2 regions of the Solibacillus sp. FSL K6-1554 genome follow, and region 2 is predicted to be linked to the other one. Evidence: riboswitches for the same ligand, from Rfam matches in the RefSeq annotation. Region 2 holds a riboswitch; the other holds the start of a gene.

Region 1 (9,005 bases), 810 kb from region 2:
ATGGCAAAAACTATCGCCTGCGGACGAACCAGCTGGCGGAGTATTTAACATCAAACAATGAAGCGGAATATGCGGCATTAAATCTTGCGGTTGAACAGCTAGAGGAAATGGGTGTCCATCATCAAAAAATAAAGGTTTACGGCGATTCGCAAGTCGTCATTAATGAAATGAACGGCGAATGGGCAGTAACCGATAGTGTTCTCACAACATGGGCCGATAAAATCGATGCAAAGCTCCAAAAACTTGGCATTCGACCGGAGTATCAATATATTGACCGCAAACTAAACGGTGAAGCGGATCAGCTTGCTAATCAGGCACTACAGGAAGTAGAAATATACGCGGATATTGATATACGAAAAAGTAAGAAAAGATAGATGAAGGGGGATCTTTATGATTCGTTCTGTTGGCACAGGGAGTTCAAGTTTAAATAATCAGACACGTCCCCGAAATTTACAGCAACTAACTACAGCCTTTCCGAAAATCGGAGAAGAACAAGGTGTCGCACGAGAGCAGGAAAAGCTCCGAACAGGTGAGGCCGAAAGAGGACCAATCATGGTTGGAGTCAAACCGAAAGCACAGCTGAAATCCATCTTTGATGAACCAAATGGTGTCGTGAAGCTGAATGCGGACGGCGACAAGTTGGAAGTCAGCAAGCGAGCGATTTTACTCGCAAAAGAAGTACTCTATATTTAATGAAAAAGCTCCGCAGGGAAAATATCCCGGAGGAGCTTTCGTTTTAGCTATTATTATTGTTTTTCAAATGCACGTTCACCAGCAATACCGGGTTGCGTTAATTCGAATGGATTTAAGATAATATCAAGCTGCTCAAGTGTGAAATAATTGTACATTAAGCAAAGTTCGCGTACAGATTTGCCGCTATGCAATGCTTCACGCGCAATTTGACTTGAACGCTCATACCCTAAATGTGGAGCCAGTGCAGTAATAACACCGATTGAACGCTCAACAAAATCATGCAGACGTGCTTCATTCGCTTCGATATGGTCCAGGCAGTATTTTGTAAATACTGTGAAACCGTTCGTCATAATTTCAATCGACTGAAGCAGATTAAATACTAGAACCGGTTCCATTACGTTAAGCTCAAATTGACCTGCTTCTGATGCAAGTGAGATTGTCACGTCGTTACCGATCACTTGGAAAGCAATTTGGTTAATTACTTCCGGCATAACCGGGTTTACTTTACCTGGCATAATAGAAGAACCTGGCTGGCGTTCCGGTAAGCGAATTTCTGCAAATCCGGCTTTTGGACCTGATGCCATTAAGCGTAAGTCATTACAGATTTTCGACATATTCATCATAGCGATTTTTAGCATTGATGATACTTCTGCATACGTATCGGTATTTTGTGTACCGTCGATTAAATTCTCTACTTTAATAAACGGGAAGCCACTGTAAACCGCAATGTTTTCCACAGCTAATTTCATATATTCTGGATCTGCATTTAAGCCTGTACCGATTGCAGTTGCGCCAATATTGATTTGCAGCATTGTCTGCTGCGCTTTTTTGATGCGAGCAATATCACGAGAAACAACGGCAGCGTATGCACCAAATTCCTGACCTAAACGAACGGGTACAGCATCTTGTAAATGCGTACGTCCCATTTTAACGATTGAATCGAATTCTACTGATTTTTTGATAAAGCTATCACGCATCATTTCCATTGCAATAATTAGATTATCTAATGTAGAAACTGTTGCGATATGGATAGCCGATGGGAATGCATCATTTGTTGACTGCGCCATATTGACATGGCTGTTAGGACTAATGATTGAATAAGTACCTTTTTCTTCCCCTAAAATTTCCAGTGCACGGTTAGCAATTACTTCATTGGCATTCATGTTCATTGAAGTGCCTGCTCCGCCCTGAATTGGATCTACAACAAACTGGTCATGTAATAGTCCTGAAATAATGTCATCGGATGCTTGTGCAATTGCATTGGCAATTACCGGATCCAATTTACCGATAGCGGCATTTGCAAGTGCCGAACTTTTCTTTACGATGGCAAATGCACGAATTAATTCAGGGTGCATTGTCATTTTAGTAATCGGGAAATTTTCTAATGCACGAGTTGTTTGAACGCCGTAATAAACGTCCTTTGGGATTTCTAATGTGCCTAAAAAGTCTTTTTCAATACGTGTACTCATTTGTACAAACCCTCCAAGAGAATGGTGTAATAGTTGGATAAACAACTACATTATACGCCATTTTATGATAAAAGCTTACTTGCTGAATTATTAGTTTATTTAACATAATCTTGTAAGTTTAAATTAACCAATAGTAACAGATAAAATGTGGGAAAATCGAAACTTTTTTATTTTTCATCCGACTAATTATGTAAGAAACGAGGTGATGGACATTGAAAAAATGTTTTAGTTGCATGCTTGTCATGGGACTGATCTTTCTACTTGCAGCATGTAATACGAAAGAGCAAGCAACCTCATCCAATTCGACCGACCCTGTTGAGGAAGAAAATCAAGTTGAATATGAATTACTGTTTCAATTAGATTCGATTCCCCCTGAAGTTGGTACGAGTATTTCAATCGTGCAGGATGAAAAGCTTTATACGACGTGGGCCGATATTTTTGGTTTTGAATCGATTCCGCCCATCGATTTTGAAACAGAAGAAGTGCTGTTTGTCACAGGGTATTCAGATGGCTGTGGAAGAGAACTTGAAAAAATCGAAAAAGACGGGAATACATTAGTTATTACTTTAAATTATCCTGAAGATATTCGCGAGAAAGACATCGCCTGCACAGACATTGCTTTAGACAATACGTATGTTGTCAAAATGAAAAAGTCAAACACAACAAAAGGTAAGCTGATCGATATCAATCGAACAACATACGAAGAAGATTTAACAGTACAGGAAAAACTGCAGTAAACGAAAACAGAATTACGAGGGGCTACCAATTCCTCTATATGAAATATTACACTGAAAATATTGAATTTTCGGTGTAATATTTTTTTAGTCATGAATCTTCTGCAAGATGAAAACATTATGTTGGGAATAAGGTTAAATTGCTATTTACATAATAACTGACTACGATTATCCATTGTAAGGCGGGCATAAAATTGATAGTATGATTATCGTACAATAATAGTATTGAACGCGAGCTATAGGAAACTGGAAGATGCCAGATGACCTATAGGCAACTAATTGCATACATATCAAGCGTTGATCGTCGTGGATAAAACTACTGGCGGGAGCAGTTTCTGGAGAGAGCGCGTATACCGCGTCGCCGAAGGGTTCATAATCTCAGGCAAAAGGACAGAAGAGTAATGAGAGACGCTTTTCCTTAAAAATTGGTGTATGTAGCATCCACTGTTTGAAAAAGAAAAGCCCTCGATAGATGTCACAGATTTTTTGGAATCTGGACGCGATTTCGCAGAGGCGAGATCGATTATTCTTAGACACAGGGACTGGCACATAATCAGTCCCTGTTTTAATTTTCCAGAAAAAATTACTTGATGGACCGCGATGAAGTACTTATTATTTTGCGCTGTGTAAACAGACAAAATACTTATCCTTTGGAGGAATCGTTTTGGAACAACAAGAATTAAAGCGCGATCTGAAAAATCGACACGTTCAGTTAATAGCGATTGGAGGAACAATCGGAACGGGGTTGTTTTTAGGGTCAGGTAAAGCGATCTCACTTGCAGGACCTTCTATTATCTTTGCATATTTAATCGTTGGTATCGCACTATTTTTCGTCATGCGTGCACTTGGCGAAATGCTTTTATCAAAAGGCGGCTATGCATCGTTTACCGAGTTCGCCACTGAATATTTAGGGGATTGGGCAGGCTATATTACGGGCTGGACATACTGGTTCTGCTGGGTTATGACGGCAATGGCGGATATAATCGCTGTCGGTATGTACACGCAATACTGGTTCGACATCCCGCAATGGGTACCGGCTATCGCATGTTTAGTAGTTTTACTTATTTTAAATTTATTAACGGTCAAACTGTTCGGAGAGCTGGAGTTTTGGTTTGCGTTGATTAAAATCATCACAATTGTTGCATTGATTGCAATTGGAATTATATTGTTGATCATTGGTTTTGAAACAGATACAGGCAAAGTTGCCGTATCGAACCTATGGGAGCACGGAGGGTTATTCCCGAATGGGGCATTTGGATTCTTAATGGCGTTCCAGATGGTTGTCTTTGCATTCGTTGGGGTTGAATTAGTAGGGGTAGCTGCTGCTGAAACGGCAAACCCTAAAAAGAATATTCCATCTGCAATCAATAAAATTCCCGTACGTATTCTGCTGTTTTATGTAGGGGCATTATTCGTCATTTTAACCATCAATCCTTGGGATACATTAAGCGCTGCAAGTTCACCATTCGTTCAGGTTTTCGCATTGGTAGGTATTCCGATTGCAGCAGGTTTAATTAACTTTGTTGTGCTGACATCAGCTGCTTCTGCAGGGAATAGCGGGATGTTCTCAACGAGCCGTATGCTGTACAGTTTAAGTAATAATAAACAAGCACCAAAAGCATACGGTAAATTAAACAAAAATGCGGTGCCGCAAAATGGTCTGATATTTTCTGCGGTCGTCGTTTCGATTGGGGCATTGCTTAGTTATTTCATGCCGGACGATGCATTCAGTATCGTGACAACAATTAGTGCAATTTGTTTTATTTGGGTTTGGAGCATTATTCTGATTTCGCATATCATTTACAAAAAGCGTCATCCGGAATTACATAAAACTTCAGTTTTCAAAGCGCCATTAACACCATTCATCAACTATTTAGTATTGGCATTCTTCTTATTTTTACTAGTCATTATGGGTATTTCCGAATCAACGAGAACATCTCTGCTGTTAACACCGATATGGTTTATACTGCTGTTTGTTCTTTATAAGGTTCGAAAAAAATAACAGTAAACCGGGTTTCCATCGAGGAAGCCCGGTTTTTTCTATTAGTTTATTTTCCGCAAAAATTGGCTTCTTGCTTCTGAGAAGATTTTATTGTCACATGAATCACAGGAAAATTTCCCCTGCATATTCCGTTTGTAATTCCGGTATTTTACCGTTCCTTCTATTAATAAAAATGGTTTTTTACAGCAGTAGCAAATTGTTTCATACGTAATCATGTTAGCTCCTCCTTTACAAAAAGTGATTTATTGTATAACAGGTGGAAATAGACGATACATGCGATGACAGCGCCGATAAAGGCAAAGAGGCTAGTTGTCAGCTGAATTGTATAGATTTCCGCCAAATATCCAATGATCAAGGTTAAGGTAATTTGCATTACGCTTTCTATCAGGCCAAGCGAACTGCCGAACCGTCCCATCAATTCGGTCGGAATAGTCTGCTGGTAAAAGGTCGCGTAGCCCGCATTGCTAAATGCCATAAACAGTCCGAGCAATATGAAAGCAGCGACCGCAATCGTCAAATTAGGCGAGAAATAAAATGTGAAATAGGATAGTAACGTACATGTAAACCCGATGCCAATGTATGAGACGAGTGACAGACTATTGACGAATCGGGCAGCCAAATAGCCGCCGACAATGGCACCGATTCCCGTGATACCTACAATGATTCCGTAAACTGAATCCGTTACTTGATGAAAATCCTTCAAAAACGACATTTCCTGAGAATCAAGCGAATAGCAGATCATTAAAGCTGTTGAATATAAAATAAAGAACTTCAGTACCGCTTTTCGTTGCGAAATGAAAGTCCAGACGATTGAAAAATCTTCACGGATGACAGCGGGTGTCAGTACAGTAGCGGTACCTGCCGATTTCTGCTCAACATTCGGCAATAAAAACATCATGAACGCACTGAACAGCAGCATGACACCATTCACCCACATTGCCGCAGCAGTACTGCTTATGGCGATAATGGCACCGCTTAAAGCAGGTCCAATCATAAAGCTTCCCGAGCCTAACATGCTGTTGATCGCATTAAACCGAAGACGATCATTTGGCAATACAAGTTTTGTAATCATAAATGTGCTGCTCGGATTGGCAAAACAGACGGCGACATTTGCCAAAAAGATAAAACTGTATATAAGCCAGATTTCCGAAAGCAGCGGCATCAAACACACAAGACCTGCGCGGAAAACATCACAAATAATTAAGATGGTTCTTTTATTGGCTCTGTCTACGATCGAGCCTGCAAAAAAACTGCACATAATGCGGGCAATCGGGCCAATGATATAGATACCCGCAACCGCAGCCGGGGATTCGGTCAAATGCCAAACCGTTAAATTGAGAGCGATCAAGTAAATCCAGCTGCCCAATTTTGATGCGCCAAACCCAAACCATAAATAGAAATATTCTTTACGTAACTTCATCTCATCACCCCTTAGCTGCTCATTCGTTGACGAACTTTTTCACTCGCTTCCAATGCCTGCCTGTAGCAATGACTTGCCTGTTTATAGGCGTGGAGCTGCTCATAAAACTGTCCCCATAATGGAGCATAGAACAGAATTAGCGAATAATACTGCTGTTCATCGAAATGGGTAAAAGCTTCATCCTCCAGTAATTTCAATCCGCGGATCGTATGTGCTGTATCAACCGCATACTGCAATAACCTCCGCTGATAAATATGATGAGGGACAGTAAACCGAATTTCTTCATAGCGATTAAAGAGTATTTCCAGCTGATCGAAATCCTTTTGTACAAAGCACGTACGCATCCAGTTGATCGCCGAATGCACGTCTTCGTCGTATTGATTCGCCAGTTCATAATGTTTGGACGCTTCCGGGAAATTTACCTGGCATTCAAAACAGTAGGCTATGTTGTTATGCAGTGAGCTCCATTGCACCGGTGTTTGGATGGACTGGACATTTGACAGTAATTCAAGTCCTGCTTCAAACTCCTGAATAGCTTCACGGAATCGGTGCAAATCATTAAAAATTACACCTTTCATTGAGTAAAGTTTCAACTGAAACAACGGTTTATACTGGTGGATAAAAAATTGTTGTGCCAGTTCAATATGTTCAAGCGCTTTGTGCAACTTGTAGCTTCGATGATTCGCAAAAGCGATATGATAATGGTAGTTAGCCAGCTCAAACGGGTGGGCATTCGATAAATATTGCGCAAATTGATTTTCCGCTTCTTTAAGGGATAACTGTTCAAATTCGTGAAAAGAAAGATGGCCGAACGCCCTAATCGCTACGAATAGCTGCGTGATCCGATCTTTTTTCCAGCTGACGAGCGGCTCGACTTCATTGAGTATTGTTCTTGCATCATCATCTTCTTTTATTGAGTACAGGAAACGTGCATATACAAGCTTTGCCATCAGCTGCTGTTCAAAAGGCTGCTCATCGTTTTGGATATCGGTCAATTGTTTAATTTCATCGGATGTTAGCTCGGCATTTAATAATAGTTTTTCGTATAGCTGCTCCAAAAAAGCGGTTTGGTTTTTCAATTGTTGTTCGAGCTGGTTGAAATCGATGCCTAAGTTTTCAAACAGCTGCGCATAAATCGAATGTTCTGCTATAACAAGTCCGTTCTCAATTCGGCTTAAATAGGAAGGGGTACAGATGCCGAATGCCACGTCATCTTGTTTCCGCTTCTTTTTTTGACGATAATATTTTAATAGCTTTCCCCAAGCATGTTCATTGTTTTCCATAAAAACACCTCATAGTTAGTTTACCAAAATACAAACCGGGAATATTGCGAATTTTCTTTAAAAAAAGCACAATTAACGCTGTGAAAATGGTAAACTTACACAAATCATTAAAGGATTAGATATTTTAATTGCATATTCTGAAATAGCTCTATATGATAAGAAAATAAAAAAGGGTTTATTGTTTTAAATGGGAGCTTAGATTGGAGAGATAGTAATGTTCTTTTACGAAGTAGATAATGAAATTCAATTAAAATTGATTACACAAAATGATGCAGAAGAAATCTTTGCTTTCATTGACCGTTCACGCGATTATTTACGCGAATGGCTTGGGTGGGTAGATAATACAAAAACTGTCGAAGATACACGCGATTTTGCCGCAATGAATTTATCAAAATTTGCAAAGCGTGAAGGTCTCGATACAGCGATTTTTTATAAAGGACAATTTGTCGGGAAAGTATCGATTAATACAATTAACTGGTCTCTGAAAAAATGTGAGATCGGCTATTTTTTAGATGAAGAATTCCAAGGTGAAGGGATTATGACACGCGCTGTAAAAGGCATCATTGATATCGCCTTCAATGAATATAAGCTTGGGAAAGTCGAAATTCATGCAGCCGTCAACAATACGAAAAGCCGTCATATTGCGGAGCGACTAGGCTTTATGCATGAAGGGACAATCCGTCAGGCAGAGTGGCTGTACAATCATTATGTCGATCATGCGGTGTATGGTTTGTTAAAAGACGAATGGGTAGGAGAATATAAATAACTGTTTTTGGCCTCATCAGAAGTAACTGATGAGGTTTTTTGTCGGAAAAATTATAAATAATGAAACTTTTTCCATACTCATCAAGTATAGTAATTAGAATCTATTACATGTGAAGTCATTAATGCCAATACATAAAACATTTAGGCACACGAAAAAGTGCTTGTAATAGAAGAAAAAGCAGAAAGCAGGTGTGGACAATTGTCACAGCCAATTGTGGAAATTAAAAATCTGAATAAAACGATTAAAGGCAAACACATTATTAAAGATTTGAATCTCGACTTTTATCCAGGTCAAATAACGGGCTTTTTAGGTCCGAACGGGGCGGGTAAAACGACGACGATCCGTATGATGACGGGGTTAATGTATCCTTCAAAAGGAGAAGTAATCATCGATGGGAAACAGCTGTCGACAAATTATGAAGAAGCGATCAGTAATATCGGTGTAATCGTTGAAAACCCGGAAATGTACAAATATATGTCAGGGTACAAAAACTTGCAGCACTTTGCCCGTATGCATAAAGGGGTAACAAAACAGCGTATTGATGAAGTCGTAGCACAAGTGGGTCTGCAAAATCGTATTCATGAAAAAGTAAAAACGTATTCGTTAGGGATGCGTCAACGTCTCGGACTGGCACAGGC
Region 2 (9,005 bases):
CCAAGCGGCGCATCATATAGTTTGCATTTAATACAGCATATTCTGTTACAGCCTTTAAGCCATCTGGACCCATTGAACGGATATACGTATATGCACGGACATTAATGCCGAAGTTTCCGTAGTATGGTTTCACACGACCGATTGATTGTGGACGGTTATAGTCGAAGTGGAACGTGCCATCTTCTTTTTTCACTAATACCGGCTTCGGCAGGAATGGAATTAAATCCGCTTTTACTCCTACAGGACCTGAACCCGGACCACCGCCACCATGTGGACCTGTAAATGTTTTGTGTAAGTTTAGGTGAACACAGTCAAAGCCCATATCGCCAGGACGTGCTTTACTCATAACAGCGTTTAAGTTTGCGCCGTCATAGTAAACCTTACCGCCGACACCATGCACGATTTCAGCCATTTCTAAAATGTTTTCTTCAAATAAACCTAAAGTGTTCGGGTTTGTCAGCATTAATGCTGCTGTATCCGGACCGACAACACGGCGTAAATCTTCAAGATCCACTAAGCCGTCATCACCTGATTTAATTGTGATTGTTTCAAAGCCTGCAACTGTAGCAGAAGCCGGGTTTGTACCGTGAGCCGAATCCGGTACAATTACTTTGTTACGGTGACCTTCACCATTTGCCTCATGGAATGCACGGATCATCATTAATGCTGTCCATTCACCATGTGCGCCTGCTGCTGGCTGTAATGTTACTTCATCCATACCTGTAATTTCCTGAAGGGATGTTTGAAGATCATATAATAATTCCATTGCACCTTGTACTGTTGACTCATCCTGTAATGGGTGAACATTGGCAAAACCAGCGTAGCGTGCAACCGTTTCATTGATTTTCGGATTGTATTTCATCGTACATGAACCAAGCGGGTAGAACCCTGAGTCTACACCATGGTTACGGCGTGAAAGTGCTGTATAGTGACGCATAATATCTAATTCTGCAACTTCCGGCAATTCAGCCGCTTCTTGACGTACTAACTCTTTTGGAAGCAGTTCTTCAAGATCAAAATCAGGAACATCCAATGGCTCTAAGTTGTAGCCGACACGACCTGGTTTTGTAATTTCGAAAATGAGTGATTGGTTTTCGTTATGCATTGTAAGCCCCCATTTCTGCAACTAATTGCTCGATTTCTTCTTTTGTACGGATTTCCGTAACAGCAATGAGTGCATGATTTTCTAATTCAGGATAAACACGACCTAAGTCAAAACCGCCGATAATGCCTTTTTCGATTAATGCTTTGTTTAGCTCTGTCACATTATGATTTGTCTTAACGACGATTTCGTTGAAGTGTGCGCCTTGATAAACAACTTCAAAACCAGCTGCTTCAAAGGCATTTTTAGCAAAGCGTGTCTTCACGATATTTTGTTTTGCCATTTCCTGCATACCTTGTTTGCCAAGAGCTGTCATTGCTACTGAAGAAGCAAGTGCAAGTAATGCCTGGTTAGAACAAATATTAGATGTCGCTTTGTCGCGACGGATGTGCTGCTCACGCGCTTGTAATGTTAATACATAACCACGGCGACCCTCTTGGTCTACTGTTTCCCCAACAAGACGGCCAGGTACTTTACGCATTAATTTATTCGTTACCGCGAAATAGCCACAGTGTGGACCACCGAACGCTTCAGCAATTCCGAATACTTGTGCATCCCCAACTGTAATATCGGCACCTAATTTTCCTGGAGGTGTTAATACGCCAAGAGCTAACGGGTTAGCAGATACGATAAACAATCCTTTTGCATCGTGTGTAATGTCTGCAAGCGGCTGTAAGTTTTCAATTTGACCAAAGAAGTTTGGATATTGAACAATAACACCGGCTGTTTGATCATCGATTAAGCCTTTTAATGCTTCGATGTCTGTCACACCGTCTTTTGCAGGAATAGTAACAACTTCAATTGATTGTCCTGTTGCATACATTTTCACAACATCGTGATATTCTGGATGGACAGTTCCTGAAACGAGTAATTTACCGCGACGTGTATGGCCTGCAGCAAGCATACCTGCTTCTGCCAATGCCGTACCGCCATCGTACATAGAAGAGTTTGCAATATCCATACCTGTCAGTTCCGCAATCATCGTTTGGAATTCAAAAATAGCTTGAAGTTCACCTTGAGAAATTTCCGGCTGATAAGGTGTGTAGGCTGTATAAAACTCTGAACGTGAAATAACGTGATCGACAATTACCGGTTTATAGTGATTGTAGACTCCTGCACCTAAAAATGAGACATTACTTGCTGTATCTTTATTTTTTGAAGCAAGTTGTGCCAGTTCTTTCATTAAAGCAGCTTCAGACTTTGCAGGTTTAATATTGTAGCTTCCTTGGAAGCGAACTTTTTCAGGAATATCCTCGAAAAGTTCATCAATTGTCGCAACCCCGATACGGTCTAACATTTCTTGTTTATCTTGTTCCGTCATTGGTAAATAACGATGTTTCATTGTTAACCCTCTTTTCAAAAGTTTTATCCCGCAATTAACGGGTAGATTGAAGTTTCACTTTATTTTGCACGCTTGTAAAATGGTGTTTCTACTACAACTGCTTTTGCTCTATTTTTTCGTACTTCGATTTCTAATTCAGTTCCAACTTCCGTGAATTTTGCGTCAATTAAAGCTAAACCGATATTGCGCTTTGTCATTGGTGACTGAGTTCCTGTAGTTACAAAACCAATCTCTTCACCATCTTTAAATACTTTATAGCCATGACGGGGAATACCTTTATCAATCATTTCGATACCTACAGATTTACGTGTTAGGCCATTTTCTTTTTGGTCAATTAATGCTTGCTGACCGATAAAGAGCGGATCTTTCGCCAATTTCACGGCAAAGCCAATCCCTGCTTCAAGTGGTGAAATTTCTTTTGAAATCTCTTGGCCATATAATGGCAGGCAAGCTTCAAAGCGAAGTGTATCACGAGCGCCTAAACCGGCTGCTACTACACCTTGGTCTTTTCCTGCTTCCAAAATTTTGTTCCACAAGTCAACAATCGCTGCTGGAGCTCCGTAAATTTCAAATCCGTCTTCTCCCGTATAACCTGAGCGCGAGACAAGAACCGAATGTCCGCCTACTTCTACATTGTCCTGGAATTTAAAATATTTGATTGCCGTTAAGTCTGTTGCTGTTAATGTTTGCAGAACTTCCTGTGATAAAGGTCCTTGCAAAGCGATTTGAGCGTAGTCATCTGACAAATTCGCCACTTTGACATCCCCTTCGACATGCTGCTGTAACCATTCGAAGTCCTTTTCAATATTCGCTGCATTGACACATAGTAAATAGCGATTATCTTCCAAACGGTATGTCAGTAAATCGTCCACAACACCGCCATCTTCATAGCAAAGTGCACTATATTGCGCGCCGCCAATTGCAATTTTCGAAATATCATTGGAAAGCATCTTTTGTAAATAAACAAGTGCATCCGGGCCTTCTACAATAATTTCCCCCATATGGGATACATCAAAAAGTCCTGCGCGGTTACGTACCGCATCATGCTCCTCTTTGATCGAAGAAAATTGTACTGGTAACTCCCAGCCGCCAAAATCAACTGTTTTTCCACCATACTTTGCATATTCGTCAAAAAGTGGTGTGCGCTTTAATTCATTTGTCATGTTCATTTCCTCCTTTAATTATGTATGTTCGTTTTGCAATGCAAAGGGGAAAGCAACATTACACCTATCAAAAGTGTAAATCTATCTTTTTATTAGAATCATCAGAATATTAAAAGCCGATTTATCCACAAAAAAAAGACAGACGAATCCCCTTTAGCGAGATTCTCTGTCCTGGCACCTGAAAGTTACACCTGAATTTGATCCTCTATCACAATTTAGGCTTTCCCCTTTGGTGGCTGTTTGTAACAATAGCTATTACAGCACTCTCCAGAGTTGCGTCCAATACGAGTCTTTTTGCCTGAGAGATTCATAGCTTAGCTATTTGCTCCTTCGGCGACGTGACATCACGTTCTCTCCCCGTATCATCATCCGCGTTAGATTATTTACTTCATGTTATTGCTCTTCTTAGCAATATCCTAACATTGAATATAATGCAAACGCAATCTTTTTTTATTTTTATTCAAAATACGAACATTAAGTTTAATTATCGAAAAATCATTCGCCTTTAAGACGTTTTACTTGAAACCCGATATACTCGACAATTTGTCTTAATGTTCTTCCGGCTGTGAGTACTTGTATATGGCCAGCTAGTCGATAACTCCTTCTGCGTTGGTGATACAGATTTTCCAATTCTTGTTCCGATGACGATTGAACAATAGGACGGTTTTTATCATTCCGAATCCGCATATAAATATCTTCAAATTTAGCATCAAGAAAAAATACGAGCCCTGTCTGGCGCATAATTCTCCTGTTTTCTTCATTGACGGCTACCCCACCGCCTGTAGCGATAATGCATGCTTCATCACGAAAATTCTTTAAAAATTCCGTCTCGATTTTTCGGAAGTGTGCTTCGCCGTATTTCTCAAAAATTTCAGGAATTGTCATACCCTGCTGACGTACAATTTCGTGATCCATATCGTAATACGGCATTTTCAAGAAAAAACTTAAACGTCTACCAATCGCACTTTTTCCGCAACCCATAAATCCTACTAAATAAATTTTACGCATGCTGTTCACCTTCTTCTAATTACGGACTACTTTATCAATTACACCTCTACCTATTCTTTCGTTTCCATTTTGCGTTTTAACACAAATATTTTTGTATCAAACAAAACCGCATGATGTGACATTTTTTCGACTTTGCAAAAAGAAGTCGAACTTTAAGGTAAATTTAGTATATTTATCGTAGCACGAACGTAAATAGATTCCAATGAATTATATACTTTTATTTGCGCAAAATATGCATTTGTATAGAAAACAGCAGCACCAGAAACGATGAACAATAAAAATACAGCCAGTAAAAATAATGCACCCTTCTCATTCTGGAGGCAATGGCAATACGAGATCTCTTTCTCGCTTTGTTCCATTTTTCATCACTACCCTCATATTCACTTCATTTTCAACAATCGTCAGTTCCCATTCCTTAACAAAAGGCAGCATAATCTCATTTCCCCCTTTATTCGACCTTTTACGCAAATGCTCTTCTGACTTATCAAAGACAAACAACCGCTCCTCGGGATCATTTAACATTTCCAATTGCAGCATATTAGAATTGAGTACCCTACCAGATGCGGAATTCATATTGTATTGATGAATATCATAAACGAACAATTCCCAGTTCACCTCATCTTTCATCTTCTCAAGCTGTTGAAGATCCCGAACCCATATGAGGATAAGTAGGCTAATTGCGGTAAAAAGCACAAACACGGTTAACTGAAACAAGCTTTCCAGTAGTGTAAACCCCCGCTCACTTAATGTTTGCTTGAAATTCATACACAAAGTTCCTCTTCTTTTTCATTGTTGTCATAACGGACGCATATTCGGTGTCCGTCGTAATTCCATTGAAACTGCATGCCATCAATTTGTTGTGTACCGGCTGATTGACCATACCTTTTATACTTCATCGCTCCTATATAAGCCACTTCCGCTGCATGGGCTTGTATTTTTTGTATCGCAATTTGCTGTTTCATATTAAACGTGAGCGGTATCATTGTCGACGAGAGGAAAAATAAAATGACGACTGCTAATAGTGTTTCTACAAGAGTTAGTCCTTCCTGGTTCATGAAAAACCTCCTTTTCCAAAATTCTGGCTTTCCCGATATTAATAGAATATTGATAGCTTTTATTCTCAAAATGATATGTCAGTCGTCCAAACGCCTGGACATTTCCTCTTGTATTAAATATCAGCCGGTTATTTGGAGTAGTTAAATACATATCTAGTGGCCGCGCTATTCTGTGATCGAAAACAATAGTAGAAGTATTGCGCTCTCTTACTTGAATCCGGTGACAATTAATAATTTCAAAGCTATGATAGGTTCCGGTCTCAATGGATAGTAATTGTGTCATGCGTATTAACATTTCGTTTTGGCTCATCACCTGTTTTTCTGTATAATCCATTAACGGCTTTTGTGAAAAATACAGAATCGCTGAATTGACTACTAAAAAAATAAAGAGAACGATAAGCATTTCCAGTAATGTAAAACCTTTTTCATCTGTTAACAGTGATTTAACTTTATGCATCATCGTTACGTTTCGCTGTTCGCCGGTCCAACGACTTTTCCGTCCACAATTTTAATTTCAGTATTATCCGGACATCTTAAATCTTCTTCCACAATGTAATCCTCTTCAATTAGATCTGTGACCGAAGACGGATATTCATTATGATTCAGTTTATATGCCTCTACCTGTCCTTGAAGCATCAAAATATAAGCATCACACCCTTTTTCATCAATTGATGCAAAGTGCTTTGAAACGTTTGGAATTGTGACTAATATTAAAATGGAGATGATTAATAAAACAACAAGCATTTCTACTAGCGTAAATCCTTTTTCATTCTTCATCTGTTCCACCCTTTCTTATATAAAATCAATGACATCATACATCGGAATTAAAATACTCAAATAGGCAGCAATAACACAAATGGCAATGATCACAAAAAGCAGCGGCTGAATAATTGCCAGTATTCGTTCAATTATCTTCTGTAGCTTTTCATCCAAAAGCTCACAATATAAAATAAGCTCCCGTCCTAATAAGCCGCTCGCCTCACCATGTGCAATAAAGTGCTCAAACTTCGGATAAAAGTAGCCGACGACTTCCACCGTCCGCTCCAATGAATCGCCAATAAGAATACGTTCTTGAAGTGAACCAGCAATATAGGCAATCTGCTTTTGGTGCTGTTGGGATTTTAAATGATCGAATGCCTTTTGGAGCGAGAAGCCAGCTAATAATAAATTGCCTAAATGGCGAGCAAACTGTCTCGTCAGAAAAAGTCGCCAAAAAAGGCCGATTAAAGGGAGCTTAAACAGTAGATGAAGCTGTAAATCGATTCGCTTCTTACGGATATAATAAACAAAAATGGAAAGAACAATGACCAGAACAATTCCAACTGCAATAATGTAGTCTGGCATATGGAGGAAAAACGTCGACCACTGAATGCTTGCGGACGATTCGCTATGGACGCGGGATGTAATAACAGAAGACATATTCGGCAGAAAGTATTTTCGAAAGGCTAAAAACAATATAATTAAAAATGTAAATAAAATGAGCGGATATGACATCACTTTTATTAGTTTCATTTTCGCCTGCTGTTGAAAAACGAGCTGTTTTGCAACAAGACCAATTGCTTCGCTTAGTTTGCCCGTCGCTTCCGCCAACTCAATAGATACTAAATATTGTGTATCAAGAGAAAGTAGCTGAAAAACTTGTGTTACACTACCACCCCCACGCAATATATTCGATATTTCCTCTTGGAGGGGCTCATATTGTTTTACATGATAGGGCAATAGCATTTCGATACTATGGGCAAATGTATAGCCTTCATTTAACAGTGTGGAAATTCGTTGGAGTAATGTAGGGAGCTCTGAGGACTTAATGACAGGTTTTTTAAATAAAGCAGCAGTTGCGGTATTTTTAAGGAGCGGTATATTCATAGTATTCTCCTAGAAGCTTTGCCCTTTGACCTGCCAATGTTTGATCAAACGGTAATGTAAAAGATCTATCTTGGATAATTGATTCAAAGGCAAGCTGTAATTGATCGTCAGTTAAAAATTCAAAAATCGCTTTATAGCCGTTAACCTCCGTTTCGATTAGCCGCTGTGAAACAACCGCTCTAAGCATCTGCCGCATCTCCTCAAGTGAAACCGATAAATCATGAAGCCGGTAAATACAGTTCACCGTATCCTTTGCATGTATCGTTGATATGACGAGGTGTCCGGAGAACGCTGCTTCTATGGCAACCTTTGCCGTTTCCCTGTCCCGAATCTCCCCTAACATAATAACTTCGGGAGAATGCCTTAAAATTGCTTTTAAACCTGCTGAATACGTCATTCCGGCTCGCTCATTCACTTGTATTTGCAATAGCTGCTCTTGTCTGCTTTCCACTGGATCCTCCAATGATATGACGTGACGGGATAAATGCTGTGAACAATATTGGAGCAGTGAATATAATGTTGTCGTTTTGCCGGTTCCGGTCGCACCGCTAATCAAGATTAACCCGCCTTCAAGACTGGCCAATTGATACAGCTGTTCAACACTTTCCTGGAAATGACATAAAGTCTGTAAGGGGACGGTATAATTTTGACGTAATATTCGAACGGCTAAACTTTCTTTAAAGAAGCTGGAAGGTAATGTGGAAATACGGAACGCATACATGGACTGGTCAATAAATTTTTGGAAGGAACCACTCTGAGGCTTTCTCTTTTCACTAATATCAAGCGAAGAAAGAAATTTAAAATAGGAAATCATACGGGTAGCAAGCTCTGTAGGAAGTTCATCTTCCTTTTCAAAACGGCCGTATTTTCTCATTAATAAATCATAGCACCCTTCTCTGGGGAGTAAATGGATGTCGGTCACATTAAGCTGCGCTGCATTAGATAAAAGCTCAAAACATTTTTGTTCAATGATTGATAATGGTTTAATCGAAATCACCCCTTTATTTAAGATGACTCCATTATAAATGGATTGTCTAGTATTTTATATAAAAACAGATAAAATTTCTTTTTAATAGGAATTTTCTTTCTATATCAACAAATTCACTAATAATTCATGTAGAATATTAGTTAAGCTAGCATTTTTAAATTTTAAATTTTTACCGTATTGGGGGTTTATATATGATTCATCCGATTAAAATTTCTAGCACTTTTGCCGATGAAACCCGGTTTTCCATTTATGAATTTATGTTACAGCAAAAGCAATTTTTATCCGTTCAAGATATTGCAGATCAATTTAAAATCCACTCCAATGTAGCACGCCTGCATTTAACGAAACTTGCAGAAATCGGTGCCATAACATCAGAACATTTAAAAACCGGAAAAGGCGGACGACCTGGAAGAGTATATAAAGCAAAGCAAGAAGGAATCAATTTAAGTATTCCTCGACGCGAGCCATCTTCATTAGTTAA

What was found. Region 2 has a riboswitch for glycine ahead of gcvT (glycine cleavage system aminomethyltransferase GcvT). Riboswitches for the same ligand answer to the same signal wherever they lie in the genome.
Region 1: linked by a shared signal. The riboswitch ahead of MHB58_RS08175 (amino acid permease) and the one ahead of gcvT (glycine cleavage system aminomethyltransferase GcvT) in region 2 are both predicted to bind glycine.

What each region holds. Positions count from the first base shown of each region.
Region 1 covers NZ_JBBOSS010000001.1:1,684,319-1,693,323, forward strand. Annotated here, with positions in the region: gene MHB58_RS08155 (DUF771 domain-containing protein) at 1-374, shown strand, start outside; gene MHB58_RS08160 (DNA primase) at 391-693, shown strand; gene aspA (aspartate ammonia-lyase) at 747-2,162, opposite strand; gene MHB58_RS08170 (dehydrogenase) at 2,375-2,899, shown strand; glycine riboswitch at 3,222-3,300, shown strand; gene MHB58_RS08175 (amino acid permease) at 3,561-4,898, shown strand; gene MHB58_RS08180 (MFS transporter) at 5,110-6,318, opposite strand; gene MHB58_RS08185 (helix-turn-helix domain-containing protein) at 6,330-7,601, opposite strand; gene MHB58_RS08190 (GNAT family N-acetyltransferase) at 7,816-8,367, shown strand; gene MHB58_RS08195 (ABC transporter ATP-binding protein) at 8,566-9,005, shown strand, end outside.
Region 2 covers NZ_JBBOSS010000001.1:2,490,281-2,499,285, forward strand. Annotated here, with positions in the region: gene gcvPB (aminomethyl-transferring glycine dehydrogenase subunit GcvPB) at 1-1,105, opposite strand, end outside; gene gcvPA (aminomethyl-transferring glycine dehydrogenase subunit GcvPA) at 1,098-2,444, opposite strand; gene gcvT (glycine cleavage system aminomethyltransferase GcvT) at 2,504-3,607, opposite strand; glycine riboswitch at 3,772-3,880, opposite strand; glycine riboswitch at 3,884-3,976, opposite strand; gene MHB58_RS12400 (shikimate kinase) at 4,103-4,615, opposite strand; gene comGF (competence type IV pilus minor pilin ComGF) at 4,925-5,380, opposite strand; gene MHB58_RS12410 (type II secretion system protein) at 5,377-5,670, opposite strand; gene MHB58_RS20320 (prepilin-type N-terminal cleavage/methylation domain-containing protein) at 5,579-6,130, opposite strand; gene comGC (competence type IV pilus major pilin ComGC) at 6,133-6,447, opposite strand; gene comGB (competence type IV pilus assembly protein ComGB) at 6,463-7,536, opposite strand; gene comGA (competence type IV pilus ATPase ComGA) at 7,517-8,533, opposite strand; gene MHB58_RS12430 (helix-turn-helix transcriptional regulator) at 8,716-9,005, shown strand, end outside.